4 regions of the Streptomyces sp. NPDC041124 genome follow, and region 1 is predicted to be linked to each of the others. Evidence: riboswitches for the same ligand, from Rfam matches in the RefSeq annotation. Region 1 holds a riboswitch; each other region holds the start of a gene.
What was found. Region 1 has a riboswitch for cobalamin ahead of ACZ6A9_RS15195 (GHMP family kinase ATP-binding protein). Riboswitches for the same ligand answer to the same signal wherever they lie in the genome.

Region 1 (5,636 bases):
GCACGGCCAGGCCCGTCGCCAGGCCCGTGAAGCCGACCGCGAGGGCGAGGGCGTGCGGCATGCGCAGGATCAGGCCGGACGCGAGTGGCTGGACGACGATGACCAGCGTGAAGCAGAGCAGCAGCACCACGCTGTAGAACGCGCTGGAGGCGCGCTCGACGGCGTACACCGCCAGGAAGTGCTGGAAGTGGAAGTAGAGGTAGAACGCCAGGGCGTTGGCGACGAAGGGCAGGAGCGCCACGCCGGCTAAGAGACCCGAGGGGACCGTTTCCCTTGATCCGGCGGGGTCTTCCCCTTCTGTCCCGGGCAGCCGCGCATGTCCCACCGTGACCGTGAGAAACAGCGCCGTGACGGCCGCGAACAGCCAGCCGGGCGACGACAGGACGAACGGCCCGGCGATCAACGGGCCCACGGCCATGCCTGCGTTGAGTGCCGCGTTGCCCGCCGACAGGAACGCCGGGCGGCGCTCGTCGTCGACCCCGTGCACCAGGTACGCCTTGTTCGCGGGCAGGTAGAGCGCGGCACCGCAGCACGTCAGGAAACGGGCGGTGCGTACGACGAGTGCCCACAGCATCGTGCGGCGCAGCCCGATCCGGTCCGCGAGGGCTCCGCCGACGATGCCGCCGGAGAACTGCACGAGCGATGCCACGGCCAGGACGACGCCGACCGTGCCGAGCCCCATCCCGAGCCGTTCGTGCAGGAACACCGACATGAACGGCAGGACCATGAAGCTGCCGAGCGGAATGAGGAACGAGCTGAGCAGGAGGAACCGCAGCGGGCCGGTGAGCGGGAACAGCGAGTCCCGCAGGCCCGGTCCCCGGGTGGTGCGCTCACCCACCGGGCGCCTCCCGGCCGGCCGGGTCGGTGAGTACCCGCAGGGCGCCCGCGGCGGCCACCGCGCGGTGGGTGGCGAGTTCGGCGATCTCCGCCTCGGCGTACACGATGCCCGCGTAGCCGCGGCTGTCGTCCAGGTGCTCGATGAGGTCGCCGGTCTGCTTAACCGGGTACGAGGCGGGCGTTCCCGGCATGTTGTCGAGCCGGTCGAGCCCGGCGACCCCGGTGAACACGCCGGGTGCGGCCGGATAGCCCAGAACGAAGGCGACGGCCGGACCACCGGGCAGGTCCGCGTCCATGAGCCGGGGGCGGCGGCTGAGCGCGGCCTCGCGTACACGTTGACGCCGAGCGCCCGGCACATGCCCTCCCCGACCAGGGCGCCCCCGATCCGGGGATCGACCTCCACCACCTCCGGGCCGTCGGCGGTCAGCACGAACTCCACGTGTGCGAACCGGTCGGTGTAGCCGATGGCGGCGAGCATCCGGTCGAGCCAGCGCTCCAGCGATGTCCGCTGCGGGCCCGGGAAGGCGACGGGGAAGGCGGTGATCTCCTCCCGGAAGTGCGGCTCCGGTGACATGAGTCGACTGGAGACGCCCAGCAGCCGGGTGCGGCCGTCCCAGGTGAGCGTCTCGGCGCTGTACACCGGCCCGCTGAAATAGGGCTCGGCGAACAACCGCCCCTTCAGGTCCCGACCGGACGCCTCGGCCAGCGCCGCGTCGAGTTCGCCTTCGTCACGGACCAGCCACACGTTCTGGCTCCCGGTGCCCGCCGTGTCCTTGAGCACGAGCGGCGGTCCCATCTCCTTGAGCAGCAGCCCGCGCGCCTCGCGGTCCGGCTCGGCGTTTTCGACGGCCCGTCCGCGCGTGAGACCCACCTCGTGCAGCCGGTTGCGTACCGCGGCCTTGTCCCGGGTCAGCCGCAGGACGGCTGAATCGAGACCGGGCAGGCCGAGGCGTTCGGTGAGGGCAGCGCCGGCCAGGGTCCAGGTGTCGGTGGAACTGATCAGGCCGCGCAGTCCCAGGGTGCGCCGGAGCAGATCGGCGGTTCGTTCCACGTCGAAGGTGTCGGTCACGACGACGTCGAGGGCACCGTCGGGCAGCCGGTCCAGTTCGTAGGCGTAGTAGGCGGGGTCCCGGGTCAGCAGCAGCAGGCGCTCGCCGAGCCGGTCGGCGGCACGGACCAGACGGCCGAGGCCGAAGGTCAGTGACTCCAGGCAGGCCACGGTCATGCCGCCCGCTCCTTCCAGTGGGCCGGGCAGGGAGTGCGCTGCCACGTCATCCTCGACCAGGGCATGGTCATCTCCTCCGGACTGCGGACCTCGAGGGGTTTCAGCGCGGCCGGATCCAGGGCCTCGGCGTGCCGGGCGAACACGCGCTCCACGTAGCGGTGTCCGGTATCGGCCCCTATCACCAGGTGCAGTCGGTCGAGGTGGCGACGGGCCTCGTACGTCGCCGTCAGATAGCCGGCACCGGTGGACAGCCCGGCGAACACCGCGTGCTCGCGCAGCAGGGCGACGGCGCCGGACATGGCGTGGGTGAAGTCCAGCCAGTGCACGGTGTCGTAGAGATGGTGGCGGACGTTGTCGAAGACGATCGACGAGCCGATGCCGGCGATGATCGCCTCGGGATCGTGGTGGTCCTGGCTGCCGAAGGTGACGCTGCCGAAGGGCTGGACGCCGACCAGACGCACCGAGGGGTCGGTAACACGCAGGTGTTCCACGATGCCGCCGGTCGAGGCTCCGGAACCCACCCCGCCGACGACGGTCAGCGGCACGGCCGGGAACTCCGCCGCGATCCGGTCGGCGACCTCTTGGTAGCCGAGGTAGTGGACGTCGTCGTGGTACTGGCGCATCCAGTGGTGGCCGGGACGCCCGGCGAGTATCTCGCGCACCCGCCGCACCCTCAGTTCCTGGTCGAGCTTCAGGTTCCGCGACGGTCTGACCTGTTCCACCGTGGCGCCGAGGATCTCCAGTTGGGCGAGGGTGGTGGCGTCGACGGTGGTGGACGCGACGATGTGGCACCGCATGCCGTACCGGTGGCAGGCCAGTGCGAGGGCGTAGGCGTAGATGCCCCTGGAGCTGTCGATCAGGGTCTGGCCCGGACGGACCGTGCCTCGCTCCAGCAGATGACGGACGGCGGCCAGGGCCGAGTAGATCTTCATCGACTCGAACCGCAGCAGGACCAGGCCATCGGTGAGCCGGACGAGGTCCGGGACTTTCAGGGCGTCGGCGATGTGGGGGTGGATCACCCGTAGCCTCCTTGGGCGAAGGTGCACTGGTGGCCGAGCGAGTGGAAGAACGCGGAGAGTTCGGACTTGACCTCGGCTCGCGGGCGTGAGGCGAAGAGATAGCCGGCCAGGCAGCCGGTGTGGGCGACGAAGACGCCGTCGGCGCCGAACCGCTCACGGTGGGCGTGCAGGCTGCCGAAGGTCGCCTTGGGCAGCACCTCCTGAGACAACGCGGCGCTGGTCGTCGCGGCACGGGCGACGGCGGCCGGGTCTCCCGAGTCGAAGCCCTTCACCAGATCGGTCAGGCACCGTCGGTACTCCTCGCCGCGGCGCCTGTAGTGGTCCAGCAGCAGGGGAGTGACGGCGGCGGTGTCCACCGTGCCGGGTTCCGTGACGAAGGCGGTGTGGAAGCCGAGGCCCGGGCCCAGTCGCCGCACCACCCGGTGCCGCCCGCTGAGGTACAGGGCGAACTCGTCGAGGAAGACGCTGTCGGCGCGCTCGATGCCGGCCAGGACGCCGAGGACCACGTCCGTGTCGTACGGCAGGGAGAAGACGCGGAACAGACAGCGCAGCGTCGCCACGATGTCCGCCGTGGAACTGGCCATCCCCACGCCCACCGGCAGTTCGGAGCGGGTGTGCCAGTCGCCCGGTGGCAGGGTGAGGCCGTAGTGGTCGAGGAAGAGCCGCGCCGCTGCCACCGACTTCTCCCCGAGGGGCGGGGCATGTGGCTGAGGACCGGCCGCCGTCCTCGGTGTGAAGTACACCCAGGAGTGACGGTCCACGGGAAAGGACACCACCGCGATCTCAGGGTCGGTGCCCGCACGCAACGGGCCCTGGTACAGCTCGCCCAGAGTGCCGTGGCAGACACCGGACACCGTGCCGCCGGACACGTCAGGTTCCCGGAGGACGCCCGCGGCGGGTCCGAGTGTCGTCGGCCCCGGTCCGTCGGACGGCACGTGGACCCGGGGTCGGTACGGCCGACGCGAACCGGCTGGGTTCCGCACACCGTCCTCCTCCGTACCGGGCCTTGAACACCGAGAGGGAAGGAGGCGCGGCCATACGCACGACGTACGACCACCCATACCGCCGACCCAGTCCACGAGGTCACGTGCACAGCCCGCGCGGGACGCGGGCGCAGTGGCAGGTCTTCGGACTCGCGGGCACGTCCTCACCGTTCGAGGACACCTACCGGCCGTCTCTTCCCCGGCCCTGACGCGGGCCCAGTGACATCGACGGCTTTCGTTCCCACTTACCGCTGCGGGACAGTCCCGGATTCGCACCGGGTTCTCTCTTGCGTCGCACCACCGGACGTCCGGGCGGACGGGAGGCGCGAACCGACTGCGTGTATCAGCGCAGAGGCGCTCGTATTCCTGCGACAGTGGGGCTTCGGCGGTTGTCTTGAATGTGGAGGGGAGGCAGAAACCAGGTGTGCCCCGCGCAGTTCTCGTGGCGGCTCTGGCCGGACAACACCTCTGGGGATCACTCCCTCATCAGCCAGACTTGTTGCCTCACGCCACATGCGCACCGCTGCTGCGATGGCCCGTGCCCGGGAGGCCCCTGATGACATCGGACACGAGGCCGGACGAAGACGGGGCAGCAGTCCCGCCCGGAAGGCAACGGCTTCCCGGCGACCGCGTCGCCCTGCGCGGCGACCTGCGGGCCGCCCTGCCCGACGCCACCGCGGCGGTGGTGGTCACCGTGCTCGTGTTCGCCCTCCTGTGGGCGCGCATGGAATCGGGTGCTTCGGACACCGTCGCGGTCATGCCGTTCATGGACGACCCCGGCACCTACTGGATGTACCTGCTCAGCCAGGCGTTCGGATGGTCGGGACTGCTGTGGGCCTGGGGCACGGTCATGCTCGGTCTGCTCCTGTCGGGACCGCGCCCCGCCCGGCTGCCGGTCTCCCGGCAGGTACTGGAGCGCTGGCACCGCACCACCAGCCTGACGACCATGGCCCTGATGTTCGCGCACGCGCTGATGTTCGCGGCCGAACTCGTACGCTACGAGACGAAGGTGGACTGGGCGGAACGGCTGTGGGTGGCCTTCGCCGACAGCTTCGTTCCCGGCTGGTACGACTCCGGCACCGGCGAGATCGCCATCCCGCTCGGACAGGGGGCCCTCTACCTGGCGGTTCCGCTGGGGCTGCTGTTCTACGTCCGGCACCGCATTGGCGCGAACACCTGGCGGCGGCTGCACCGGTTCGTGATCGTCGTGTACGTGCTGAGCGTGTGGCACACGCTGCTGTACGGGACCAACGTCTGGTACGGGGAGTGGCTGCGCACCGTGCTGTGGCTGCTGCAACTGCCGGTCGCGGTGCTGCTGTTGCTTCGTCTGCTGAGACCGGCCCGGCGGGCGGAACGGCTGGGCCCCCCGAGCGGGGGCGCGGGCCGGCCGGGTTGGTGGCTGCGGGCGGCGGGACGGGTCGCCGTCGGGGCCGTCGTCGTCGGGCTCGTCGTCGTGGTGGTGTCCGGCCGTGACGGCGGACGGGACCGTCCGACCCATCCGCCCGCGACGGCCCCGCACGCCCAGGAGACGGACTGACGGCCGGCACCGGGCGGGCCGGACGGTGTACCGGG
Region 2 (8,160 bases), on a different contig from region 1:
CAGCTCCCGCGCGTGCTTCCAGTGGACGGTGACCCGCCGGCCGTCGAGGAGCCCGGCGGCGGCGAGCACGAACACCCCGGAGCAGACGCTGAGCACCCGCGCGCCCCGGTCCACGCCCCGGCGCAGGGCGTCCAGCAGCTCGGGCGGGAACTCCCGGGAGACGTAGGAGGCTCCGGCGGGTACGGCGATGAGGTCGGCCGTCTCCAGACGCTCCAGTCCGTGCTCGACCTGGAGTGCGAAGCCCGTGCTGCTGCGCACGACGGGGCCGTCCGCCGAGGCCACGGCGAAGTCGTGGACGGGCAGCCCGTCGTCGCTGCGGTCGATGCCGAAGACCTCGCAGACGACGCCGAGTTCGAAGGGGTTAACGCCGTCGAGCAGAACGGCGGCCACGTTCCGGAGCATGGTCCCCAGTGTGCCCCGCGATTGGCAGTAAATCGAGGGTGTGCGGCAGTCCTGCCACTGCCGGTAAGGAGCGTACGGCGCGACAGTGGTGTCCATGGATACGACACACACCCAGGCGCTGACCGGAACACTGACCGTGCTCGGACTGCTCGCACCGACGGTCCTGCCCGCCGTGTTCGGCATCGTGCACGACCTGCGGATCGACCGGCAGCTCCGGCGGGCCGAGGCCGGACGGCAGTCCCCGCCCGCCGGGGCCGGCCGGTCCCGCCCCGCCCGGGACGCCGTCTCGCACCGCACCGCACGCGCGGCGTGAGACGGCACCGGGGAGTACTTCCTAGAAGTCCTCGTCCAGGTCGACCGTGCCCTCCACGGCGACCTGGTACGCGGACGGACGCCGCTCGAAGAAGTTCGTCAGCTCCTGCACGCCCTGGAGCTCCATGAAGGAGAACGGGTTCTCCGAGCCGTACACCGGCGCGAAGCCCAGCCGCACCAGCCGCTGGTCCGCGACGCACTCCAGGTACTGCCGCATCGACTCGGTGTTCATGCCCGGCAGCCCGTCGCCGCACAGGTCGCGCGCGAACTGCAGCTCCGCCTCGACCGCCTCGCGCAGCATGTCGGTGACCTGCTGACCGAGCTCCTCGTCGAACAGCTCCGGCTCCTCCTTGCGGACGGTGTCGACCACGTCGAAGGCGAACGACATGTGCATCGTCTCGTCCCGGAACACCCAGTTGGTGCCGGTCGCCAGACCGTGCAGCAGGCCCCGGCCGCGGAACCAGTAGACGTAGGCGAAGGCGCCGTAGAAGAACAGGCCCTCGATGCAGGCGGCGAAGCAGATCAGATTCAGCAGGAACCGGCGCCGGTCGGCCCGGGTCCGAAGCTGGTCGAGCTTCTCCACCGAGTCCATCCACCGGAAGCAGAACTCGGCCTTCTCCCGGATGGACGGGATGTTCTCCACCGCCGCGAAGGCCGCCGCCCGGTCGTCCGGGTCGGGCAGGTAGGTGTCCAGCAGCGTCAGGTAGAACTGGACGTGCACCGCCTCCTCGAACAGCTGCCGCGACAGGTACAGCCGCGCCTCCGGGGAGTTGATGTGCTTGTACAGCGTCAGCACCAGGTTGTTCGCCACGATCGAGTCGCCGGTGGCGAAGAAGGCGACCAGCCGGCCGATGAGGTGCTGCTCCTCGGGGCTGAGCTTCGCCAGGTCGGCGACGTCGGAGTGGAGGTCGACCTCCTCCACGTGCCAGGTGTTCTTGATGGCGTCCCGGTAGCGCTCGTAGAAGTCGGGGTAGCGCATGGGGCGCAGGGTCAGCTCGAAGCCCGGGTCGAGCAGGTTCTTGGTGTCGCTGGTCATCACTGGCAGGCCTCGCAGGACTCGGGGTTTTCCAGGGAGCAGGCGACGGCCTCGGGGTCGGCGGCCTGCTGGACGGGGACGGTGGTCCGGGCCGCGGCGCGGGCGATCCGGGTCGCCGGGCGGGAACGCAGGTAGTACGTGGTCTTCAGACCCTGCTTCCAGGCGTAGGCGTACATCGAGGAGAGCTTGCCGATGGTCGGCGTCTCCAGGAACAGGTTGAGCGACTGCGCCTGGTCCAGGTACGGGGTGCGGGCGGCGGCCATGTCGATCAGACCGCGCTGCGGGATCTCCCACGCCGTGCGGTACAGCCGGCGCACCTCCTCGGGGATCCACGCGAAGTCCTGCACCGAGCCGCCGGCCTCGCGCAGCGCCTCGCGGGAGCGCGCGTCCCACACGCCGAGCCGCTTGAGGTCGTCCACCAGGTACGAGTTGACCTGGAGGAACTCCCCGGACAGCGTCTCGCGCTTGAACAGGTTGGACACCTGCGGCTCGATGCACTCGTACACGCCCGCGATCGACGCGATGGTGGCGGTGGGGGCGATCGCCAGCAGCAGCGAGTTGCGCATCCCGGTGGCCGCGATCCGCGTCCGCAGCGCCGCCCAGCGCTCCGGCCAGGCGAACTCGACACCGTAGTGGTCGGGGTGCAGCACGCCCCGGGCGGTGCGGGTCTTCTCCCAGGCGGGCAGCGGGCCGTGACGCTCGGCCAGGCCGGCGGAGGTCTCGTACGCGGCCAGCATGATCCGCTCGGCGATCCTCGTCGACAGGGCCTTCGCCTCGGGGGAGTCGAAGGGCAGCCGCAGCTTGAAGAAGACGTCCTGCAGGCCCATGGCGCCGAGGCCGACGGGGCGCCAGCGGGCGTTGGAGCGGCCCGCCTGCTCGGTCGGGTAGAAGTTGATGTCGACGACCCGGTCGAGGAACGTCACGGCCGTGCGCACCGTCTCGTCCAGGCGCGCCCAGTCGATGTCCCCGTGCTCCACGAAGGCGCCGAGGTTGACCGACCCCAGGTTGCAGACCGCCGTCTCCCCGTCGTCGGTGACCTCCAGGATCTCCGTGCACAGGTTCGAGGAGTGGATGACGTGACCCGGTTCGGCGGTCTGGTTGGCCGTGCGGTTGGCGGTGTCCTTGAAGGTCATCCAGCCGTTGCCGGTCTGCGCGAGGGTGCGCATCATACGGCCGTACAGCTCGCGCGCAGGGAGGGTCTTCCGTGCCAGGCCCTTCGCCTCGGCGGCCCGGTACGCGGCGTCGAACTCCCCGCCCCACAGGTCGACCAGTTCCGGCACGTCCGCCGGGGAGAACAGCGACCACGGGCCGTCGGTGTCCACCCGGCGCATGAACTCGTCCGGCACCCAGTGCGCGAGGTTCAGGTTGTGCGTGCGCCGGGCGTCCTCACCGGTGTTGTCGCGCAGCTCCAGGAACTCCTCGATGTCCAGGTGCCAGGTCTCCAGGTAGACCGCCGCCGCACCCTTGCGCCGCCCGCCCTGGTTCACGGCGGCGACCGAGGCGTCCAGCGTCTTCAGGAACGGGACGATGCCGTTGGAGTGGCCGTTGGTGCCGCGGATCAGAGAACCGCGGGCGCGGATGCGGGAGTAGGCCAGACCGATGCCGCCGGCGTGCTTCGAGAGCCGGGCGACCTGGTGGTAGCGGTCGTAGATGGAGTCCAGCTCGTCCTTGGGGGAGTCGAGGAGGTAGCAGGACGACATCTGGGGGTGCCGGGTACCGGAGTTGAACAGCGTGGGGGAGGAGGGCAGGTAGTCCAGGCGGCTCATCAGGCCGTAGAGCGCGGCCACCTCGTCCAGCGAGCGGGCGCTGTCGTCCTCGGCGAGACCGCAGGCGACGCGCAGCAGGAAGTGCTGGGGCGTCTCGACGACCTTGCGGGTGACCGGGTGCCGCAGCAGGTAGCGGCTGTGCAGGGTGCGCAGGCCGAAGTAGCCGAAGCGGTCGTCGGCGCGGGTGTCGATCAGCGCGTCGAGCCGGTCCGCGTGCAGCGCGGCGAACGCGGCGGTGCGGTCGGCGATCAGGCCCTCGCGGTGTCCGGTCGCGACGGACCCGGTGAAGGAGGTGACGCCCTGCGAGGCGGCCTCGGCGCGGATGCCGATGGTCAGCAGCCGGGCGGCGAGCCGGGAGTAGGCGGGGTCCTCGGAGATGAGCCCGGCCGCCGCCTCGGTGGCCAGTTCCCGCAGCTGCGCGGTGGCGTCGGAGTCCGCGACCGCGGACCGGCCGCGCAGCGCGGCGGCGGCGACCCGGCCGGGGTCGGCGTCGGGCAGGTCGGCGGTCAGCTCCGTCAGGGTCCGCAGCAGCGCGGCACCGGGGCCCTCGCTCTCCCGGGTCACGTCGATCGCTGAAGCCGGATCGGCTGGCGCGATGGTCACGTGGGGCTCTCCCTCGCTCGGCACGGGGGCCTCGAAGAGCGCGGGGGGCAGTACACGAGCGCACGGGGCGTCGCGTCCACCGGCCCATTCCGCGAGGCCCGGACGTCAGGGCACCCGGACCGGACGGCCGGGCGCACTGTCGGCAGGTCCTCGGACTGACGCCCATGCGCGTGCGGGGGCAAGGCATGGGTACACCGTTGCGGGACAGTTCCGGATTCGCACCGGATTCCCCTGCGGCGACAGCGAGCATGAGCATACATCTTGTGCCGGGTGCCGCCGACAACCCCATATGTTGTGCTGCGTTGGTGTCGGACAGTCAGCTCTCCAGCTCGGCGATCGGCCCGTGGCACCGTGCCGCACGGGTACGACGACGGGCCGCCGGTTCTCCTCCGGCGGCCCGTCGTCCGTCGCCCTGCGGCGTCAGTGCGCGCTGCCGGCCGTGGCGGGCGGGAGCTCCACCTGGACGCCCGGGTCGCCGGCGTCCGCCGTGTAGTCGCCCGGCTTCGTCTGGTCGACGCCCTCGGGTGCCTTGAGGGCCCGCATGACGAAGGTCAGCACGACCGTCACCACGACGTTGATCACGAAGGCCGTGAGACCGATGTAGCCGATCTCGCCGATCCCCGGGATCTCCTTCGCGGACCCGCCGAAGTGCTTCTGCGTCGGCGAGGCCACCCCGTACGCGGCGACCGTGCCGTAGACCATGCCGACGGCCCAGCCGCCGATCAGCGCCCAGCGGTGGAACCAGCGGGTGAACAGGCCGCCCACCAGTGCCGGGAAGGTCTGCAGGATCCAGATGCCGCCCAGCAGCTGGAAGTTGATGGCGACGGTCTTGTCCATGGTCAGGACGAAGGCCAGCGCGCCCACCTTCACCAGCAGTGAGACGACCTTGGAGACCTTGGTCTCCTGCCTCGGTGTCGCGTCCGGTTTGATGAAGTCCTTGTAGATGTTGCGGGTGAACAGGTTCGCCGCCGCGATCGACATGATCGCCGCCGGCACCAGCGCCCCGATGCCGATCGCCGCGAAGGCCACGCCCGCGAACCACGCCGGGAACATGTTCTCGAACAGCTGCGGGATCGCCAGCTGGCCGTTCTGCACCTTCACGCCCGCCGCGATCGCCATGAAGCCGAGCAGCGCCAGCAGGCCCAGCATCAGCGAGTACAGCGGCAGGATCGTGGTGTTGCGGCGGATCACCTCACGGCTGCGTGAGGACAGCGTCGCCGTGATCGAGTGCGGGTACATGAACAGCGCGAGCGCCGAACCCAGCGCCAGCGTGGCGTACGTCCACTGGCCCGCCTCGGCCGGCACCAGCGAACCGCGCGGCGCTCCCGTGGCCGGGTTGGTCTCGCTGTAGGCCTCCCGCGCCGAGGCGAAGATCTCGTCGAAGCCGCCCAGCTTGACCGGGATGTAGATGATCGCCACCGCGATCACGAGGTAGATCAGCGTGTCCTTGACGAAGGCGATCAACGCGGGGGCCCGCAGGCCCGACGAGTAGGTGTACGCCGCGAGCACACCGAAGGCGATCAGCAGCGGCAGGTCCTTGACGAACCAGTTGGTGTCCTCCCCGCCGCCCACGCCCATCACGTCCAGCACGGCCTGGATGCCGACCAGCTGGAGCGCGATGTACGGCATCGTCGCCAGGATGCCGGTGACCGCGACGGCCAGCGACAGCCCCTTCGAGCCGAACCGGCCGCGCACGAAGTCGGACGTGGTCACGTAGCCGTGCTTGTGCGACACCGACCACAGGCGGGGCAGGAAGGTGAAGATCAGCGGGTACACCAGGATCGTGTACGGCACGGCGAAGAACCCGGCCGCGCCCGCCGCGTAGATGGCCGCCGGCACGGCGACGAAGGTGTACGCGGTGTACAGGTCCCCGCCCAGCAGGAACCAGGTGACCCAGGTGCCGAACGAGCGCCCGCCCAGGCCCCATTCGTCGAGCGTGTGCTCATTGGCGGCCTTGCGCCAGCGCGCGGCGAGGAAGCCCATCGCGGTGACGAGCACGAAGAAGAAGATGAAGACGGCGAGTGCCACGCCGTTCACGCCGTCGTTCACCGCGACGCACCGCCCTTCGAGGCCGAGCGGGCGCGCTGGTCACGCTGCCAGAGCTTGTACGCGACCATCGTCAGCAGGGTGGAGATCAGCACCCAGAGCATCTGGTACCAGTAGAAGAACGGGATGCCGATGACGACGGGGTCGGTCTTGGCGTACGAACCGACCCACAGCATGGCCACGAACGGTGCGACGAGACAGAGGGCGATGACGACGCGCGCGGGCGTCACCACCGGCCCTCCCTTGGTTTCCGGGGCTTGTGACATCAGACGGTTTCCGTCCCCTCACTGATCACCGACGGTAAGGCGCTCGGAAATCTAGGTGAGGGCGCGGCAGGGAGGTAACCCCTCGTCAACACAGCGGTACGCAGGCGCGGCCCAACCGAGAGGCAACAGCAACGAAAACCTTGTCAACCACCCGTTTCACAGCGGTTTGGGAGACCAGGCGGTGACGGGAAGGTCACGTCGGAATCACTCCTGGGGGCGCTTCAGGCGCGCCACGAACTTGTACCGGTCGCCCCGGTACACCGACCGCACCCACTCCACCGGCTGCCCGTCCCGGTCGCGCGAGTGCCGGGACAGCATCAGCATCGGCAGGCCGACGTCGGTGCCGAGCAGTCCGGCCTCGCGCGGGGTCGCCAGGGACGTCTCGATCGTCTCCTCGGCCTCCGCGAGGTGGACGTCGTACACCTCGGCGAGGGCGGTGTAGAGGGACGTGTACTTCGTCAGGCTGCGGCGCAGCGCGGGGAAGCGCTTGGCGCTGAGGTGGGTGGTCTCGATGGCCATCGGCTCGCCGTTGGCCATGCGCAGCCGCTCGATGCGCAGCACCCGCCCGCCGGCCGTGATGTCGAGCAGCCCGGCGAGCCGGTCGTCGGCGGTGATGTAGCCGATGTCCAGCAGCTGCGAGGTGGGCTCCAGGCCCTGGGCGCGCATGTCCTCGGTGTAGGAGGTGAGCTGGAGCGCCTGGGACACCTTGGGCTTGGCGACGAAGGTGCCCTTGCCCTGGATGCGTTCCAGCCGCCCCTCGACCACCAGCTCCTGCAGCGCCTGGCGGACGGTGGTGCGCGAGGTGTCGAACTCCGCCGCCAGCGTGCGCTCGGGCGGGACCGGTGTCCCCGGCGCGGCCGTCTCGGTCATGTCGAGCAGGTGCTTCTTCAGCCGGTAGTACTTGGGCACACGCGCCGTACGGACCGCGGTCCCGCCCTCGTTCCCCGCACTGCTGACGTCGGTGCTCATGCTCTGCCTTCCCGGCTCCGGGTGCCGAACGGCCGACATCCCCATCGGCCGCGGCTGACATCGTGGCACGGCTCAGGGCGGGGGTGTGCCCCGCACGCTCCGTGATCCCCTTTGTATACCCCTGGGGCGAGGGCTGGTCCAGACCACGGATGCCGGTCAGATCCCCTGCCAGTCCGGCTTGTTGGCGTAGGTGTGGCGGAAGTAGTCGGCGAGCTTCAGCTTGGAGGCGGCGGCCTCGTCGACGACCACCGTGGCGTGCGGGTGCAGCTGGAGGGCGGACGCCGGGCAGACCGCGGCGACCGGGCCCTCGACGGTGGCGGCGACCGCGTCCGCCTTGCCCTCGCCGGTGGCCAGCAGGACCAGGTGGCGGGCCTCCAGGATGGTGCCGATGCCCTGGGTGATGACATGGTGCGGGACCTGGGCGACGTCGTCGTCGAAGAAGCGGGCGTTGTCCCTCAGGGTCTGCTCGGTGAGCGTCTTGATGCGGGTGCGCGAGGCGAGCGAGGAGCACGGCTCGTTGAACCCGATGTGCCCGTCCGTGCCGATGCCGAGCAGCTGGAGGTCCACACCGCCGGCCGCGGCCAGCTCCCTGTCGTACGCCTCGCACGCCCCCTGTACGTCCTCGGCCGTGCCGTCGGGCCCCATGAAGGCGTCCATGCCGATGCCGAGCGGCTCCAGCACCTGCCGCCGGAGCACCGAGCGGTAGGACTCGGGGTGGTCGGCGGGCAGCCCCACGTACTCGTCGAGCTGCGCGATCCGC
Region 3 (8,160 bases), on a different contig from region 1:
GTCTACGACTCCGCGGGCCGCATCACGTCCCAGACCGACCCGAACGACAAGACCACCACGTTCACCTGGGACGGCAAGAACGAGTCGCACACCACGGCGCCCGACGGTGGCGTGTGGACCGATGTGTACGCCGGCAACGTCCTGATGGAGACGATCGACCCGTACGGCAAGAGCATCACCTACGACTACGACCGTCACCTGCGGCCCGTCGCCATCACCGACCAGCGCGGCAACACCACGGAGATGACGTACGACAGCGCCGGGCGGATGCTCACCCGCAGCGCCCCCTCGGCCCTCGGCTACACGGAAAGCTGGACCTACGACAGCGCGGGCAACATCACCAGCCACACCGACGGCCGCAAGAACAAGACGACATACACCTACAACACGTCGAACCAGCTGACGTCGACCACGGACCCGCTGGGCGGCAGAACCGCCTACACGTACACCCCGCTCGGTTCGCTGGAGACCGTGACGACCCCGCGCGGCAAGGTCACCGTCTACGGCTACGACACGGCCGGCAACCGGATCTCGGTCACCACGCCGCTGGGTGAGAAGACGACGTTCACCTACGACAAGGCCGGCCGGATCCTGACGAAGACGGACCCGCGCGGCAACGTCACCGGCGCCGACCCGGCCGACTTCACCACGACGTACGCCTACGACGGCCGCGGCCTGCTCAGCTCGGCCACCGATCCGCTGGGCCGCACCACAACCTACGAGTACAACGGGGCCGAGCAACTGACGTCGGCAAAGAACCCGGCGGGCGACACCACCACATTCGCCTACGACGACGCCGGGCACCTGACCCGGACCACCGACCCGTCCGGCAACTCCGTCACCCGCACCTACGACGCGAGCGGACGCCTGTCCTCCCAGACCGACGCGACCGGCGGCAAGACCACCTACACCTACGACACAGTGGGACGCCTGCTGAGCAGCGTCTCGCCGCGCGGCAACGCCACCGGCGCAGACCCGGCCGCCCACACCACGAGTTACACCTACGACGCGGCCGGCAACACCATCGAGGTCACCGGCCCGACCGGCGCGTCCACCACCACGACCTACGACGCCGTCAACCGGCCCCTCACGGTCACCGACCCGCTGGACCACACCACCAGCTACACCTACGACGCCAACGACAACGTCACCAAGATCACCGATGCCGCAGGCGAGACGGTCACCTCCGTCTACGACAAGAACAACCGGCTGACCAGCAGCACCAATCAGCTGGGCAAGACCACCACCAACGCCTACGACGCCGACGGCAACCTGCTCAGCCGCACCTCCCCGCTCGGCCACAAGGAGAGCTGGACCTACGACGCCGACGGCCGCCAGGCCACCGCTGTCGACCCGCGCGGCAACACCACCGGCGCAGACCCGGCCCCGTACACGACCACCTACGGCTACGACCCGGCCGGCAACCCCACCACGGTCACCGACCCGCTCGGCGGCGTGACCACCACCGCCTATGACGCCGTGAACAACGTCGTCAAGCAGACGGACGCCGACAAGCGCGGCACCGCCTACGGCTACGACAAGCTGGACCGGCTGACCGAAGTCACCGCTCCGGGCGGTGCAGTCACCACGTACGGCTACGACACGGTGGGCAACGTCACGGAGCGCACCGACGCCAACGGGCACGTCACCACATACGGCTACGACGCGGCCCGCCGCCTCACCTCGGTCACCGACCCGCTGAAGCGGGAGACCACCTACGCCTACGACGCCGCCGGCAACCTCACCAAAAAGACCACGCCCCGCGGATCCACCGGCTACCTCTACGACCCGCGCGGCCTGCTCACCAAGGTCGACCACTCCGACGCCACCCCCGACGCGACGTTCGGATACGACGACGCCGGACAGCTGACCGCCCGCGCCAATTCGAAGATCTCCGAGGACTTCGTCTACGACGCGGTCGGCAACCTCACCAAGACCCGCGGCTTCGCCTACACCTACGACGCCGCCGGGCAGATGCTCACCCGCAAGTACTCCGACGGCAACACGATCACGTACACGTACGACAACGACGGCCGCACCGCCACGATGCTGGCCGACGGCAAGACCACCACGTACACCTGGGACCCGGCCGGCAACCTCACCAAGTCCGCGCTGCCCAACACCGAGACCGAGGACCGCGCCTACGACCGGGCCGGCCGCCTCACCGCCGTCACCTCCGCCAAGGCCGGCACCACGGTCACCAAGACCGCGCACACCCTCTCCCCCGCGGGCCTGCCCACCCACGTCGACATCACCCGCGCCAACGTCGGCACGACCGGCTACGACCTCACCTACGACACCGCAGGCCGCCTCACCTCCGGCTGCTTCCCCCAGCCCTGGGTCGCCGGCTGCGCCGCGAGCCGCGCCACGTCCTACACCTACGACGAGGTCGGCAACCGCCTGACCTCCACCCTCGGCACCACCTCCACCAGTTACACCTACGACGCGGCCGACCAGCTCACCTCCACCACCACCGGCACCACGACCACCGCCTACGACTACGACGCCGAAGGCAACCAGACCAAGAAGGGCGCCGACACCTACACCTACGACCTGGCCGGGCAGATCTCCGCCGCCACCGTCGGCGGCACCGCCTACACCTACGACCACGATGCCAGCGGCAACCAGGTCGCCACCCTCAAGGACGGCGCGGTCACCCACCGCACCCAGTGGGACCCCAACGCCCCGCTGCCGGTCCTGGCCACCGAATACGACAGCGCCTGGACCATCAAGCAGTCCTTCCGCTACGACCCCCTCGGCCAGCCCACCTCCGTCGAGACCGGCACAGGTGCGCTCTTCTTCTACCACCACGACACCCAGGGCTCACCGGTCGACGTCACCAACGGCACCGGCACCCTCTACCAGCGCTGGGCCTACGACCCGTTCGGCACCCGGGTCCTGGGCACCGTCACCGGCGGCGCCCCCGCAAGCCCTCCCTCCTACACCGGCGCCCGCTACGAAACCACCACCGGCAACCTCGACCTCCACGCCCGCCAGTACAACACCGCCACCGGCCGCTTCACCCGACCCGACCCCGCCACCCGCGCCCGGACCACGCCGTACATATCGCCCTACGCCTACGCCGACAACGTCCCCACCCTCCTGACCGACCCCAGCGGACTGACCCCCGACGACCCGAACAACGACCGCGTCGACAGCCTCGGCGAAGCCGCGGGCATCTTCGGCGACGCGTTCGTCGACGTCTTCAAGTCCCCCTTCGTCCTCGCCGGGGACCTGCACGACGCATTCACCGGCGAGAACGGCGGCGCCGGCGCCTTCGTCGACAAGTACCTCCCCGTCCGCCCCGCCTACCGCCTCTACCGCGCCGAATACATGCTCCGCCAGCAGGGCTGCGACGCCCTCGCCGACCTGTACGCCGAAGCCGCCGAGGAACTGACCCAGCAGATCGCCCTCGTCGGAATCGGCGGCCTGACGGGATGGCGCAGAGCCGCGGTCGAGCCGGGCGGGGGGCGCTACTACGGGGAACCGAGTTCGACGCGGTTCGGACTCCCCTACTACACACCGGAGACCCCGTCGTCCATGAGCCGCATCAACCCGGAGGGCGGCCGGAGGAACTGCGGACTGTGTGCGACCGCCGGCGACGACCTCATGGCCGGCCGGAATCCGAACGGGGTGTCCGGAGCAGACCGCCCGCTGACGCGGGCCGAGGTGTCAGCGATGACGGGGCTACCGTTCCGGAAGGTCGGCGGTCTCAACGTCATCGTGAGCGACATGCTGCGCTGGGGACCCGGTGCCCGGGCGATCATAGGAGCATGGCCGAGGAAGGGCGTGGGCCACTACTTCAATGTCGCGAACATCGATGGAAAGGTGGTCTTCCTCGACTTCCAGTCGGGCAAGGCCAATCCGGCGCACAAGAGATACCGCGACTACTACGTGATGAGGACCAACTGACATGCTCGACCCGGAAGAAGCCGAGCGCAGGGCCGCGGAGTTCCTCACGGAGGAAAGCAGAGCATGGGGGCTGTCCTCCAACGTGAGGATCATTCCCGAGTACTGCTTCACGGACAAGGGACGGTTCATCGCTCCCTACGACCATGTCGAGTACCTCGATCACGGACGTCAGGACATGCAACTCGGCGGGAACCTGCCCGTGGCCGTCGACCTGAATACCGGAGCGTGCTCCTTCGTCACCTGGGAGGAAGCGGACGACCTGATGGAGCGTGACCTGCTCTGAGTTCGAGCAAGCGGGTCAGCCCGGTGAAGTAGCGGATTGCCGTGCCTTCTGGCCTCAACGGCCGAGTGAGCACCGCTGTAGGACTACTGGAAAGGCACGGCAGTCCGCGCGCACGCAGTCGGACCCGGGTGATCGCGACGCTGCCGCGTGCGAGCCCCTGCCGTACGTCTGGGTGTGCGGGTCGTGGCGCAGGCGGGTAATGACGATGCGGTGCAGGGCGGCGTTGGCCTGCCGGTCGCCGCCGTAGTTGAGCCGGCGCGTGCTCCGCCGGCCGGAGGAGTACTCGATGGGGCTGACTCCGCAACGGTTCGAGTAGCTGCGGGGCACCTGTCCCAGGTCTGGCAGCCGGCGTGAAGCAGCAGCCGGACCGGTCACGCCCGGCGCGCTCACACCACCACCGTGCGCGTCCGTACGGTCAGGAGGCCGTACGCCGTCGTGGCGGCGTGATGGCGTACAGGTCGAGGATGTCCGGCCGGGGTGCGACGCCCGGTCCGCCGGCGCGTGCCCAGGCGGCGATGTCCTCGGTCGCGTCCGGGTCGTTGACCAGTCCGAGCCAGACGGGCCGGGCGCCGGCGGCGCGGCCTTCGGCGGAGGGCTGTACGACGACGACGTTGGCGTGTTCGCAGGCGTCGAGGCAGTCGGAGACACGTACCGGTGCCGCGGCGCGCAGGCGTTCGGTCTGAGCTGTGTGGTCGACGCCGGTCACCTTGGGGCTGCCGCAGCAGCAGTCGCGGCAGACGACGATGCGGCACGGCACGGGGTCGGTGGCCGTTGCGGGCCTCTTGTCGTCCATCGTTCGTCCGGTGGGCGTTGCGGGCACGCGGTGCCGTCCCTCTCTCCGGGGAGATCCGCCCCGGTGGTCGTCGAGGAGGCGACCGCGTGAGTCTCCTGGCTCTCGGGTCGATGCTCGTCCCGCCCTTCCCACCCGCTGCCGGGCAGTGGCCTGTCGGAACTCGCTCGCCGATCACAGTGGCGGGACCGCGCCGGATTCACACCGGCTTCCTCGTTCCGCCGTCGCCCTGTCGTCGGCCATCATCCCATCCCGGGGCGCCGTACCGGCCGTCAGTCCGTCTCCTGGGCGTGAGGGGCCGTCACGGGCGGGTGGTCCGGGCGGTCCCGTCCGCCGTCACGGCCCGACACCACCACGACGACCAGCCCGACGACGACGGCCGCTACGGCGGCCCGTCCCGCCGCCCGCACCCACCAGTCCGGCCGGGCCGCGCCCCCACCGGGGGAGCCCAGCCGTTCGGCCCGCCGGGCCGGTCTCAGTAGACGCAGCAACAGCAGTGCCGCAACCGGGAGTTGCAGCAGCCACAGGACGGTGCGCGGCCACTCCCCGTACCAGACGTTGGTTCCGTACAGCAGCGTGTGCCACACGCTCAGCACGTACACGACGATCACGAACCGGTGCAGCCGCCGCCAGGTGTTCGCGCCAATGCGGTGCCGGACGTAGAACAGCAGTCCCAGCGGAATCGCCAGGTACAGGGCCCCCTGTCCGAGCGGGATGGCGATCTCGCCGGTGCCGGAGTCGTACCAGCCGGGCACGAAGCTGTCGGCGAAGGCCACCCACAACCGCTGCGCCCAGTCCACCTTCGTCTCGTAGCGTACGAGTTCCGCCGCGAACATCAGCGCGTGCGCGAACATCAGCGCCATGGTCGTCAGGCTCGTGGTGCGGTGCCAGCGCTCCAGTACCTGCCGAGAGACCGGCAGCCGGGCGGGGCGCGGTCCCGACAGCAGCAGACCGAGCATGACCGTGCCCCAGGCCCACAGCAGCCCCGACCAGCCGAACGCCTGGCTGAGCAGGTACATCCAGTAGGTGCCGGGGTCGTCCATGAACGGCATGACCGCGACGGTGTCCGAAGCACCCGACTCCATGCGCGCCCACAGGAGGGCGAACACGAGCACGGTGACCACCACCGCCGCGGTGGCGTCGGGCAGGGCGGCCCGCAGGTCGCCGCGCAGCGCGACACGGTCACCGGGAGGCCGTTGCCTTCCGGGCGGGGTCACCGCCCCGTCTTCGTCCGGCCTCGTGTCTGACGTCATCAGGGGCCTCCCGGGCACGGGCCACCGCAGCAGCGGTGCGCATGGGGCGTGAGGCGACAAGTCTGGCTGATGAGGGAGTGATCCCCGGAGGCGTTATCCGGCCAGAGCCGCCATGAGAACTGTGCGGGTACACCTGCTTCTGCCTCCCCTCCACATTCAAGACAACCGCCGAAGCCCTACTGCCGCTGGAATATGGCGGGTCGGCGCCGGGCCGGGCTGCGACGGAGAGCGTGGACGTCCCGCGGCTCGGGCTTCGCGGGGCCGGCGGAGCGTTCAGGCAGGGGGTCCGTAGCGGGCCGCGATCACCGTAGCGCGGCGGTGCAGGGTGGTGCGCAGCCACTGCGGGGACTCGACCTCCGCGTACATGGCGTGCTGCCACAGCGCCCACTCGGCGTGCCGGGCGTCCTGGAAGACGACGTGGAGCCGGAGCCGGCCGTCCCCGTCGGTCTCCTCGGAGCGGACCGCCAGGGCGGTGGCGACCAGGTGCTCCCGGCGCGCGGGGTCCACGCGGACCACCACGGCGGTGGTGTCGCCGCCGGTCCGGAACCGCATGTTGCGGTCGCGCCAGGCCCGGTCCAGGTCGACCGTTTCCGGACGCTGCGCGGGTTCGTCGAGCTCCTCGGCGGCCAGCACCCGGCTCAGCCGGTAGGTGCGGTCCTCGGTGCCCCGCTTGGCCAGCAGGTAGCCCTGGTCCCTGACGGTGACCAGACCGATCGGGTCCACCGTGCGCCACTTCGGGGGCTGGCCCACGGCCTCGTAGTAGATGCGCAGTCGGTGCCCGGCGAACACCGCGCGCCGGACCTCGGCGGCGAGGGAGTCGGGAAGCTCCTCGGGGGCCACGCGGCGCGAGAGGAGATCGGTCTCCGGGTCGACGAGCAGCCGCTGCGCCGCTCCGGCGGCGGTGTCCCGCAGCCCTTCGGGCAGCGCGTCGACCACTTTCAGCACGGCCGAGGCGAGCGCCGACCCCAGCCCGAACAGCTGCGCGCCGCGCCGTGAGCCGGCGACCACGAGGGCGAGCGCCTCGTCGTGGTTCAGGCCGGTGAGCGCCGTCTGGAAGTCCGGCAGCAGCGCGAACCCTCCGTGCCGCCCGCGCTCCGCGTAGACCGGGACGCCCGCCGCGGAGAGCGCCTCTATGTCGCGCAGCACCGTCCTGGTCGACACTTCCAGCTCTCGGGCGAGTGTCTCCGCGGTCATCCGGCCCCGCTGACGCAGGAGCAGCACCAGGGACACCAACCGGTCGGCTCGCATGGGAAAACCCTAACGAAATACATGACCAAGGGTGTCACGTTTTCTTGGCAGGGTTCATCGCACGACGTCAGAGCGCGGCGGTCGCCGACGCGATGGGCGTGCGTAGTGTCAGTGAACCGAATGGAGCAGGTGCGGTAATGGAACGTAACGCGGTCAACCCGGTGTCGTGGTCGGTCGAGATGGGCTTCAACCAGGGCGAGGTCGTCTCCGGGCACTCGCGCACCCTGTACATCTCGGGCCAGACGGCGATGAGCAAGGAAGGCAAGCCCGAGCACGACGGTGACATGGCGGCGCAGCTGGCGCTGGCCGTCGACAACATCGAGGCGGTGCTCGCCGAGGCGGGCATGACCCTCTCCAACCTCGTCCGGCTGAACGTCTACACGACCGACGTGGACCTGCTCTTCCAGCACTACGGTGTGCTGGCGGGCCGCCTGGGAGCGGCCGGCGTCGCGCCGACCACCACCATGCTCGGTGTGACGCGGCTGGCGATCCCCGGTCAGATGATCGAGCTCGAGGGCACCGCCGTCGCGTGACGTGACCCCGTCTCCCCCGCTGCCCGCCGGACCGGTACGGGCAGCGGGCGGGCGGTCACCCGCCTGCCGCGCGACGCACCACGGCGCCGGCCTCACACCCGTGAGGCCGGCGCCGCGGTGTGCGCGGCGCGTGCCGCGCCC
Region 4 (8,160 bases), on a different contig from region 1:
TCGTTCAAGTTCGTCGCCTGCTCGGGCGCGACGACGACGAGCGTGGCCGGCACCCAGCTGGGCGCGCTGTCCTCCTCCACCACCCTGGTCAGCGTCACGGCGGGCGGGAACGACGTCGGCTTCGCGGACGTCATGCAGACCTGCGTGCTGCAGAGCGAGGCCACCTGTGTCTCCCGGGTCAACACCGCGGTCTCCCAGATGCAGAACACCCTGCCGGGCAGGCTCGACTCGCTGTACTCCGGCATCCGCTCCCGCTCCCCGCAGGCGCGCGTGGTGGTCCTCGGCTACCCGCGCTTCTACAAGCTGTCGGGCAGCTGCATCGCCGGCCTCAGCGAGACCGAGCGCGGCGCCATCAACAACGCGGCCGACGTGCTGAACGGTGTGATCGCCAAGCGGGCGGCCAACGCCGGGTTCGCCTACTCCAGCGTGGTGGACGAGTTCACCGGTCATGAGCTCTGCTCGGGCGCCGCATGGCTGCACAGCGTGACCTTCCCGATCGGCAACTCCTACCACCCGAAGGCCGTCGGCCAGTCGAGCGGCTACCTGCCCGCCTTCCGCTCGGCCGTCTAGGACTCCGGCCCCTGGCGGTCCGAGGCCGAAAGGGCGGCCAGGGCCGCCAGCTCCTCCGGGGTGCGGGGACCGGCGGCCGCGTCGGCCGGCAGTCCCCGCGCCCGCAGGAGCAGACCGGCCGCCACACCCCACGGCAGCCGCAGACCGGCGGCCCGCAGCAGATCGGTACGGGCCAGCACTTCCGCGACGGGGCCCTGGCTGACCCCCGCCGGGGTCAGCAGGGCCGCGTCGTCGGCCCAGCGCAGGGCGAGGTCCACGTCGTGGGTGGCCATCACCACCGTGGTGCCGCCCTCGCGCAGCCCGTCCAGGCCGGCGAGCAGGCGTTCCTGGCCGTCCGGGTCGAGGCCGGCCGTCGGCTCGTCCAGGATCAGGACGCGCGGCCGCATGGCGATCGCGCCCGCGATCGCCGTCCGCTTGCGCTGGCCGTAGGACAGCAGGTGCGTGGGGCGGTCGGCCAGGGCGGTGATGTCCAGCGCGGCCAGCGCCTGAGCCACCCGGGCGCGCACCTCCCCGTCGGACAGGCCGAGGTTCAGCGGCCCGAACGACACGTCCTGCCCGACCGACGCGGCGAACAACTGGTCGTCCGGATCCTGCACCACCAGTTGCACGGTGGTCCGCAGCGCCGTCAGTCCCTTCCGGTCATAGCGCACCGCCCGGCCCCCGACGGCCAACTCACCGCCGTCCGGCCGCAGTCCGCCGCTCAGCAGGCGCATCAGCGTTGTCTTGCCGCTGCCGTTGCGCCCCAGCAGGGCGAGCGCCCGGCCCGCGTGCACCTCGAAGTCGAGGCCGCGGAACACGGGCGGGCCGTCCTCGTAGGCGAACGACGCGTCCCGCAGCGCCACCAGCACGGTCTCGCTCACGACAAGAGCCTTTCCAGTACGAGGGTGAGGGCGGCCAGCGCCGCGAGGAGCGCCACGCTCAGCGCCGTGAACCGCACCGACACCCGGGCCTCGGGCACCAGCACGCGCAGGGTGCCGTCGTAGCCGCGTCCGGCGAGCCCGGACTGCAGCCGCGCCGCCCGGTCGAAGGACCGCACGAACGCGGTGGCGCCGAGCCCGCCGAGCGAGCGCCACGTCGCCGCCCGGGTGGTGTGCCCCAGGCGGGCCGCCTGGGCCTGGCGGACCCGGCGCACCGAGTCCAGCAGCAGGAAGCTCATCCGGTACGTCACCAGCGCCACGTCCACGAGCGGCGCGGGCACACCCGCGCGCACCAGACGGGGCAGCAGGTCCGACAGGGGTGTGGTGAACGCGAACAGCAGCACCCCGAGGGACGCCGCCGACGTGCGGAGCAGCAACTCCGCGGCGCGCAGCGGCCCGTCGTCGGCCGGCGACACGAAGCCGCCCGGTCCGCCCACCCGCACCAGCAGGGGGAGCGCCCCGGTGACGCAGAAGCCCAGCGGCACCCGGTACGCCCGCCACAGCCGGCGCCCGGGCACCCCGGCCGGGCCGAGCAGCACCACGAGCGCGGTCACCAGCACCAGGGCCGCGCCCGGCCACGGCGGCAGCGAGACCGCCAGCACGGTGAGGCCGAGTCCCAGTACGGCCTTGTCCACGGGATGGCGGCGGCGCCAGCGACTGCTGTGCGCCGCCGCGTCGATCGGCAGCACGGGCCGTCAGACCGTCCGCTCTGCGGCTGCGTCGTCCCCCGCGCCGGCCTCGGCGCCGGTGCCCGCCGCGGCCCGCTCCCGCGCCCGTTCAGCGCCCTGCCGCCGCCCGCGCCGCAGTCCGAAGTAGTACGCGAGGACGCCCGCGCCGATCGCCGCCTGGAGGGCGAACAGCGCCGACTCGACCTCCCCGGACGGCGGTTCGTACAGGGGGGAGAACCACGGTTCGTAGTCCGGGTCGATCTCGGTGATCGCCGTCTCCGCCTCGGCGTCCGCACCGGTGAACGGCTCCTCCTTGTGGTCGCCGAGCCCGAGCGCCAGCGGCAGCACCGCGAGCGCGGCCACCAGGAGCAGCAGCAGAGCGTTGATCTTCGCGTCGCGGCTCATCGGGCCACCCCCTCCGCCGACTTCGCCGGCTTCCCTCCGGCCACCGAGGTGACCAGTACGCCGAGCCGGGTCAGCTCGCCCCTGCTCGACCGCACCAGCATGCGCATCACCAGCACGGTCAGCAGGCCCTCGCTCACCGCCAGCGGGATCTGCGTCACCGCGAAGATGGCCCCGAACTTGGCCAGCGCGCCCGGGAATCCACTGCCCGGGTCGGGGAAGGCGAGCGCCAGCTGCACGCTCGTCACGCAGTACGTCGACAGGTCGGCGGCGAACGCGCCGGAGAACACGGCCGCCATCAGCGGCGCACCCGACCGGCGCAGCAGCCGGTAGACGCCGTACCCGGCCCACGGGCCGACGACGGCCATCGAGAAGACGTTGGCGCCCAGCGTGGTCAGCCCGCCGTGGGCGAGCAGCAGCGCCTGGAACAGCAGCGTGATGGTGCCCAGCACCGCCATGACCGGCGGCCGGAACAGGATCGCGCCGAGTCCCGTACCGGTGGGGTGGGAGCAACTGCCCGTCACCGAGGGAAGTTTCAGCGCGGACAGGACGAAGGTGAACGCTCCCGAGGCGCCCAGCAGCAGTGTGCTCTCGGGATGTTCCCTCACTTCACGGACGAGCGACCGGGCTCCGTGGACGACGAACGGCGCCGACGCGACGCCCCAGGCGACCGCGTGCGCCGGTGGCAGAAAACCCTCGGCTATGTGCATGGCTCAGCAGACCCTCTCCAGCACCTCGTGGATGGTTGACGCGCCTTGGCCGGTCTCCTGGCTGACGGGTACCACCGCCCGTGCTCCGCCTTCCCGGGTTCCGAAGAACCCAGTGGCTGCCCGTGAGGGCCGGAGCCGGACTTCCCGATCACAGTGGCGAGGGCCGCACCGGTATCGCACCGATTTCCCGTCACCAAGGCGTGGTGACAGTAGTGCCCGTTCCGGTCCGGTGACAAGCCGCCACCGGGGGCGCGCGGACGGTGAGGCGTCCACCGGTCCGTGCGTCCTCCCGTGCCGCGCGGCGTTCAGGGTGTCGGACGGCGCGGCGTGCGGAGCGCCGGAGAGCGGGCGTTCGGAGCGCCGGAGGGGAACATTCACATTGTTCGGGGGGTGACATTAGTGTGCGGCACACAGTATCGTGTGGGTTGTGTCCGTAGAAGAACTGACCCTGAGCCAGGCGCAGGAACTGCGCCGCGGGACGGTGGTGCTCGCCTGTCTGGCGCTGCTCCGGAAACCGCAGTACGGCTATGCGCTCCTGGAGACGCTCGACGACGCGGGGGTCACCGTCGACGGAAACACGCTGTACCCACTGCTGCGGCGCCTGGAGAAACAAGGGCTGCTGACCAGCGAGTGGAACACCGACGAGTCCCGGCCGCGCAAGTTCTACCGCGTCAGCCCCGACGGATCCCGCGTCCGGGAGGGCCTGGTGCGCGAATGGCAGGAACTCGTCGCCTCGATCTCACGACTCACCAAGGAGAACGAATGAGTACGGGGGTGCTCACCGAGCGCTACGTCCACGAGGTCGTCCGGCGGCTTCCGGCCGACCAGCGTGACGACGTGGCCCAAGAGCTCCGCGCCACCATCGCCGACACCATCGACGGCCGGGGCGGCGACCACCGGACGGCCGAGCGGGAGGTGCTCGGCGAACTGGGGGACCCGGTGCGGTACGCGGCCCAGTACACCGAACGGCCGTTGGTCCTCATCGGCCCGGACCTGTATCCCGCCTATGTTCGCGTGCTGGTCACCCTGCTGGCCGGCGTGCTGCCGGCCCTCTCCCTGGGGCTCGCCCTGCTGGAGGTGGCCGACGGCGGCGGCCTCGGCGCGGCCCTGCGCGTCGGCGCCGGCACGCTGATAGGCGTCGGCGCCCAGCTGGTCGCCGCCATCACGGTGGTGTTCGCCGTGACCGAGCGGATCAGGTACCGCCGCGGTACCACCGGCGACCGCTGGACGCCGGACGAACTGCCCGACGTCCCGCAGCAGGACCGGGGCGGTGTCGCGGCCCTGGCCGCCGTGGCGTGGGACGTGCTGCTGTTCGCGCTGATCGTCTGGCAGCACACCGCCGAGCCGTACCGGGCGGACGACGGGCGGCAGGTGGAGGTGCTGAACCCGGACCTGTGGTCGGGTTGGCTGTGGCCGGTTCTGGCCGGTCTCGCCGGTCTCGCGGTGGTCGGGGTCGCACGGGTGGCCGGACAGGGCTGGACCGTCCGGCTGGCCGGCTGGTACGCGCTCGCCCACGCGGCGTTCACCCTGCCGCTGGCCTGGGTGCTGTACCAGCAGGAGCTGTTCAACCCCGACTTCCTCGCCGACGCCAAGACCCTCTGGGAGTCGCAGGAATCGGCCTACGGCGGGGCGGCGCTCATCGTGCTCGCCATCGGCGTCACCTCGGTGGCCAAGGCCTACCGCACGGCGCTGCGCTGACCGCGGTCAACGACCGCGAAGGGGGGGGGCTGCCCGGTCTCGACCGGGCAGCCCCCCCTTCGCACTCGCGTCACGCCGTGCTCAGCGCGTCCCGGATCCGGTTGCGGTCGACCTTCCCCGTGGACGTCCTCGGCAACGGCTCGGACACCATCTCGAACACGCTCGGCACCGCCGCCCGCACCGACCGCTCCGCGCAGTACTGACGCAGCGCCAGGACCCCCACGGAGCCGGGCGCGACCGGCCGCACGGTGGCGTGCAGGCGGTGGCCGGCGACCGGGTCCGGGAGTGCGACGACGGCCGCCTCGGCCACCGCGGTGTGCTCCAGCAGGATGCTCTCGACGTGCTGGGTGCTGACCTGGGTGCCGCGCACCTTGACCATGTAGTCGGTGCGCCCGAGCACGCTCAGCGAGCCGTCCTCGTGCCACCGGGCGACGTCGCCGCTGCGGTAGTACACCACCCCGGGCACGCCGTCGCGGTGCGGGGCGAACTTCCGCCCGCCGGGGACGTTGACGTAACCCGCGCTCTGGAACGGAGTGCTGACGAGCAGCTCCCCCTGGCCGGGACCGGTCAGGGCGCGCCCGTCGTCCCCGGTGATCAGCCAGTGCACGCCCGGCAGCGGGCGGCCGATCGGCAGCGGAGCGGTGACCGGTTTGCCGCGGTCCACCTCGTGGAGGAAGCTGTTGTTCGTCTCGGTGCAGCCGTAGTTGTTGAACCAGCGGGCGTGCGGGAACACCGGGGGCAGGCCCGCCAGCACCCGGGCCGGCATCGCCTCGCCGGCGAAGACGAGGTGCCGCGCGGTGGTCAGCGGGCCCCTCTCCGCCGCGGCCCGGGTGAGCAGCTCGAACAGCAGGGGGACGCCCTGGACCAGGGTCACGTGGTGGCCGGTGACCAGACCGTGCAGATAGTGCGCCGAGGTGCCCCGCTCGGGGTCGGCCAGCACGACCGTGCCGCCGTGCGCGAGGGTGCTCCACACGTCCAGCAGGCACAGGTCGAAGTTGAGCGGCGCGTAGTTGAGGACCGTCGAGCCCGGTCCGAGCGGGAAGGCGTCCGCCGCCCAGGCGGTGAAGCGGGCCACCGCCCCCTGCGACAGCGGCACGATCTTCGGCAGGCCCGTCGAACCGGACGTGGTCAGCAGGAAGCCGGTGTCGCCCTCGGCGACCTCGGCGGGCGGGCGCGGCGCCCCGCCGCCGTCGTCGTCAGCGGCTGCGGACGGGTCCACCACGACGTCCACCAGGGGACCGTCGGCCAGACCGAGGACCACCGCGCATCCGGCCTGCCCGTACAGCTCCTTGAGCGGCAGGTCGGGCAGCTCGTGGGAGGGCAGCAGGAAGCCGCGGCCGGCCATCAGGCAGCCCAGGACGAGGGCCACCGCCTCCGGTGACTTCCGCAGCCGCAGGCCCACCGGGCGGCCGGGGTGCGGTGCCGCGGCCGCCTCCACCTGGGCGCGGGCCCGGCAGGCCATGGCATGCAGCTCGCCGTACGTGGTCGTCCGGTCCTCCCAGACGAGTGCCGGGGCATGCGGCTGCTCGGCGGCCCGGGCGGTGAACGCCGCGGCGAGGGGCGCGGGGGCGGTCATGAGCGCCCCTTCCCCGCCACCGCCCGCCCGGCCGTGGCCCGGATGGCGCGCACGGTGCGGAAGTTGCGTCCGACGAGCTCCTCGTCGGGCAGGTCGACGCCGTGCTCGTCCGTCAGCCAGGCCGCGATGTGCAGGACCGCGAGGCTGTCGATCACCGCGGTGGCGAGCAGGTCGTACTCCGGGTCGAGTTCGCAGGCGTCCAGACCGGGCAGGAAACGTTCGACGACGAAGCCGGCGATGTCCGCCTCGGAGGGGGCGGGAGGCATCACCGGCGCGGAGGGGGGATCGGCGGCCATGTCGGGTACGTCCTTTCGCAGGTGCTGACGTGCTGGGCGCGCCGGTTCACACTTCGACGAGCGTGCAGAACCAGTGCATCCCGGGGGACGCGACGCCCGTGAGGGCCACCAGGTCCCCGAGTGCGAGTTCACCGGCCTCGATGTGCCGCCAGAGGCAGACGAGTTGGTCGGCGCAGCCCATGTGGCCCAGGGAGCGGGCCAGTTCGGCGTTGGTGCGGGTGAGGGGGAGGCCGACGGCGTCGGCCACCGCCCGGAACGTCTGCCGGTTGTCGTTGATGTGGATCAGCCGGGCCAGTTCGGACCGGTCCCGCCCCGCGCGGGCCAGGGCCTCGTCGACGACGTCCGCGACCCGGCCCGTGGTCTCCTTCAGGAACGCCTGGAAGCGTTCCGGGTCCCGGTCGAAGTGCCGGTAGACGGAGGCCATCGGGCTGACGTCCTTCAGTCCGCTTCCCGGTGGCGGCAGCGGCACGGCCGCCCCGCCGTACTCGATGCGGAACAGGTCCGCGTACTCGGGGTTGGTGAACTGTGCCGAGGACAGCCGGCGCAGCCGCGGATGCCCGCGGCGGACGACGGCGGCGACGGCTCCGTCACTGGCGACGCAGCCGTTGAAGTCCATGCGGTTGCCGTGCGCCTCGCTCATCACGTTGACCAGCACCACCAGCGCGGTCCCGACGCCGGGGGAGAGGGCCATCGCACCGGCGGCGTGGTCCAGCGCGGGCGCCCACGCCGCGCACGCCTGCGTGAACAGCGTGGTGGGCGTGGAGTGCGCGCCCAGGGCACGCGCCACGGCCGCCGAGGGGTCCCAGCCCAGGTAGTCCGGCACGTCGGAGTTGCCGACGACGATCAGGTCGAGGTCGGCGGGGGCGACGTCGGCGTTCTCCAGGGCCTCCCGCGCGGCCTCGGCGGCCAGGTCGACGGCGGTGACGCCGGGCGCCGCACGGTGGTAGGTCCGGTAGCCGAGGGCCGTGACCGCCTCGGGATCGGGAACGTAGTCGGCCGCCGTCGCCGCCACGTCGCACCGCTCACCGAAGGCCATGCCCATGGCGACGATGCCCAACTCCGGTGACGTGCCCATGCGTGCTTCCTTCCCTGCCGGCCGGGGTGGATCAGCCCGTCCGGTCCTTCGACGATCGGATCAGAACGGCGCCGTCCGCGGCGGTCTCCCCGGGCCCGGCGTCATCGGTCGAGAGCTCCTGGACCTCCTCCAGCGGAACGTCCAGGAGGGCGAGGTGGCGCCGGCCCAGGTGCAGGGCGAGCGCCAGGACGGCCATGGCGGCGGCCAGGACCAGCACGGCCCACTCCACACCCAGCGAGTCTGCGAGC

Region 2: it holds a riboswitch for cobalamin, as region 1 does, so the genes downstream of both, ACZ6A9_RS00820 (ribonucleoside-diphosphate reductase subunit alpha) here and ACZ6A9_RS15195 (GHMP family kinase ATP-binding protein) in region 1, are expected to answer to the same signal.
Region 3: it holds a riboswitch for cobalamin, as region 1 does, so the genes downstream of both, ACZ6A9_RS11790 ((2Fe-2S) ferredoxin domain-containing protein) here and ACZ6A9_RS15195 (GHMP family kinase ATP-binding protein) in region 1, are expected to answer to the same signal.
Region 4: it holds a riboswitch for cobalamin, as region 1 does, so the genes downstream of both, ACZ6A9_RS13425 (energy-coupling factor ABC transporter permease) here and ACZ6A9_RS15195 (GHMP family kinase ATP-binding protein) in region 1, are expected to answer to the same signal.

Annotation. Positions count from the first base shown of each region.
Region 1 is NZ_JBVIYR010000005.1:76,995-82,630, forward strand. It holds partial or broken gene ACZ6A9_RS15180 (MFS transporter) at 1-838, opposite strand, end outside; partial or broken gene ACZ6A9_RS15185 (ATP-grasp domain-containing protein) at 831-2,062, opposite strand; gene ACZ6A9_RS15190 (cysteine synthase family protein) at 2,059-3,081, opposite strand; gene ACZ6A9_RS15195 (GHMP family kinase ATP-binding protein) at 3,078-3,950, opposite strand; cobalamin riboswitch at 4,187-4,411, opposite strand; gene ACZ6A9_RS15200 (ferric reductase-like transmembrane domain-containing protein) at 4,621-5,601, shown strand.
Region 2 is NZ_JBVIYR010000001.1:164,506-172,665, reverse strand. It holds gene ACZ6A9_RS00835 (GlxA family transcriptional regulator) at 1-402, opposite strand, end outside; gene ACZ6A9_RS00830 (hypothetical protein) at 497-715, shown strand; gene ACZ6A9_RS00825 (ribonucleotide-diphosphate reductase subunit beta) at 737-1,750, opposite strand; gene ACZ6A9_RS00820 (ribonucleoside-diphosphate reductase subunit alpha) at 1,750-4,119, opposite strand; cobalamin riboswitch at 4,244-4,415, opposite strand; gene mctP (monocarboxylate uptake permease MctP) at 4,540-6,168, opposite strand; gene ACZ6A9_RS00810 (DUF3311 domain-containing protein) at 6,165-6,431, opposite strand; gene ACZ6A9_RS00805 (GntR family transcriptional regulator) at 6,636-7,400, opposite strand; gene nagB (glucosamine-6-phosphate deaminase) at 7,557-8,160, opposite strand, start outside.
Region 3 is NZ_JBVIYR010000004.1:17,521-25,680, forward strand. It holds gene ACZ6A9_RS11775 (DUF6531 domain-containing protein) at 1-3,912, shown strand, start outside; gene ACZ6A9_RS11780 (hypothetical protein) at 3,914-4,195, shown strand; gene ACZ6A9_RS11785 (transposase) at 4,250-4,585, opposite strand; gene ACZ6A9_RS11790 ((2Fe-2S) ferredoxin domain-containing protein) at 4,611-4,988, opposite strand; cobalamin riboswitch at 5,077-5,225, opposite strand; gene ACZ6A9_RS11795 (ferric reductase-like transmembrane domain-containing protein) at 5,258-6,238, opposite strand; gene ACZ6A9_RS11800 (helix-turn-helix transcriptional regulator) at 6,512-7,486, opposite strand; gene ACZ6A9_RS11805 (RidA family protein) at 7,624-8,019, shown strand.
Region 4 is NZ_JBVIYR010000004.1:389,294-397,453, reverse strand. It holds gene ACZ6A9_RS13445 (SGNH/GDSL hydrolase family protein) at 1-570, shown strand, start outside; gene ACZ6A9_RS13440 (energy-coupling factor ABC transporter ATP-binding protein) at 567-1,430, opposite strand; gene cbiQ (cobalt ECF transporter T component CbiQ) at 1,427-2,176, opposite strand; gene ACZ6A9_RS13430 (energy-coupling factor ABC transporter substrate-binding protein) at 2,183-2,560, opposite strand; gene ACZ6A9_RS13425 (energy-coupling factor ABC transporter permease) at 2,557-3,267, opposite strand; cobalamin riboswitch at 3,298-3,480, opposite strand; gene ACZ6A9_RS13420 (PadR family transcriptional regulator) at 3,695-4,033, shown strand; gene ACZ6A9_RS13415 (HAAS signaling domain-containing protein) at 4,030-4,965, shown strand; gene ACZ6A9_RS13410 (AMP-binding protein) at 5,036-6,541, opposite strand; gene ACZ6A9_RS13405 (acyl carrier protein) at 6,538-6,837, opposite strand; gene ACZ6A9_RS13400 (3-oxoacyl-ACP synthase III family protein) at 6,884-7,912, opposite strand; gene ACZ6A9_RS13395 (MFS transporter) at 7,944-8,160, opposite strand, start outside.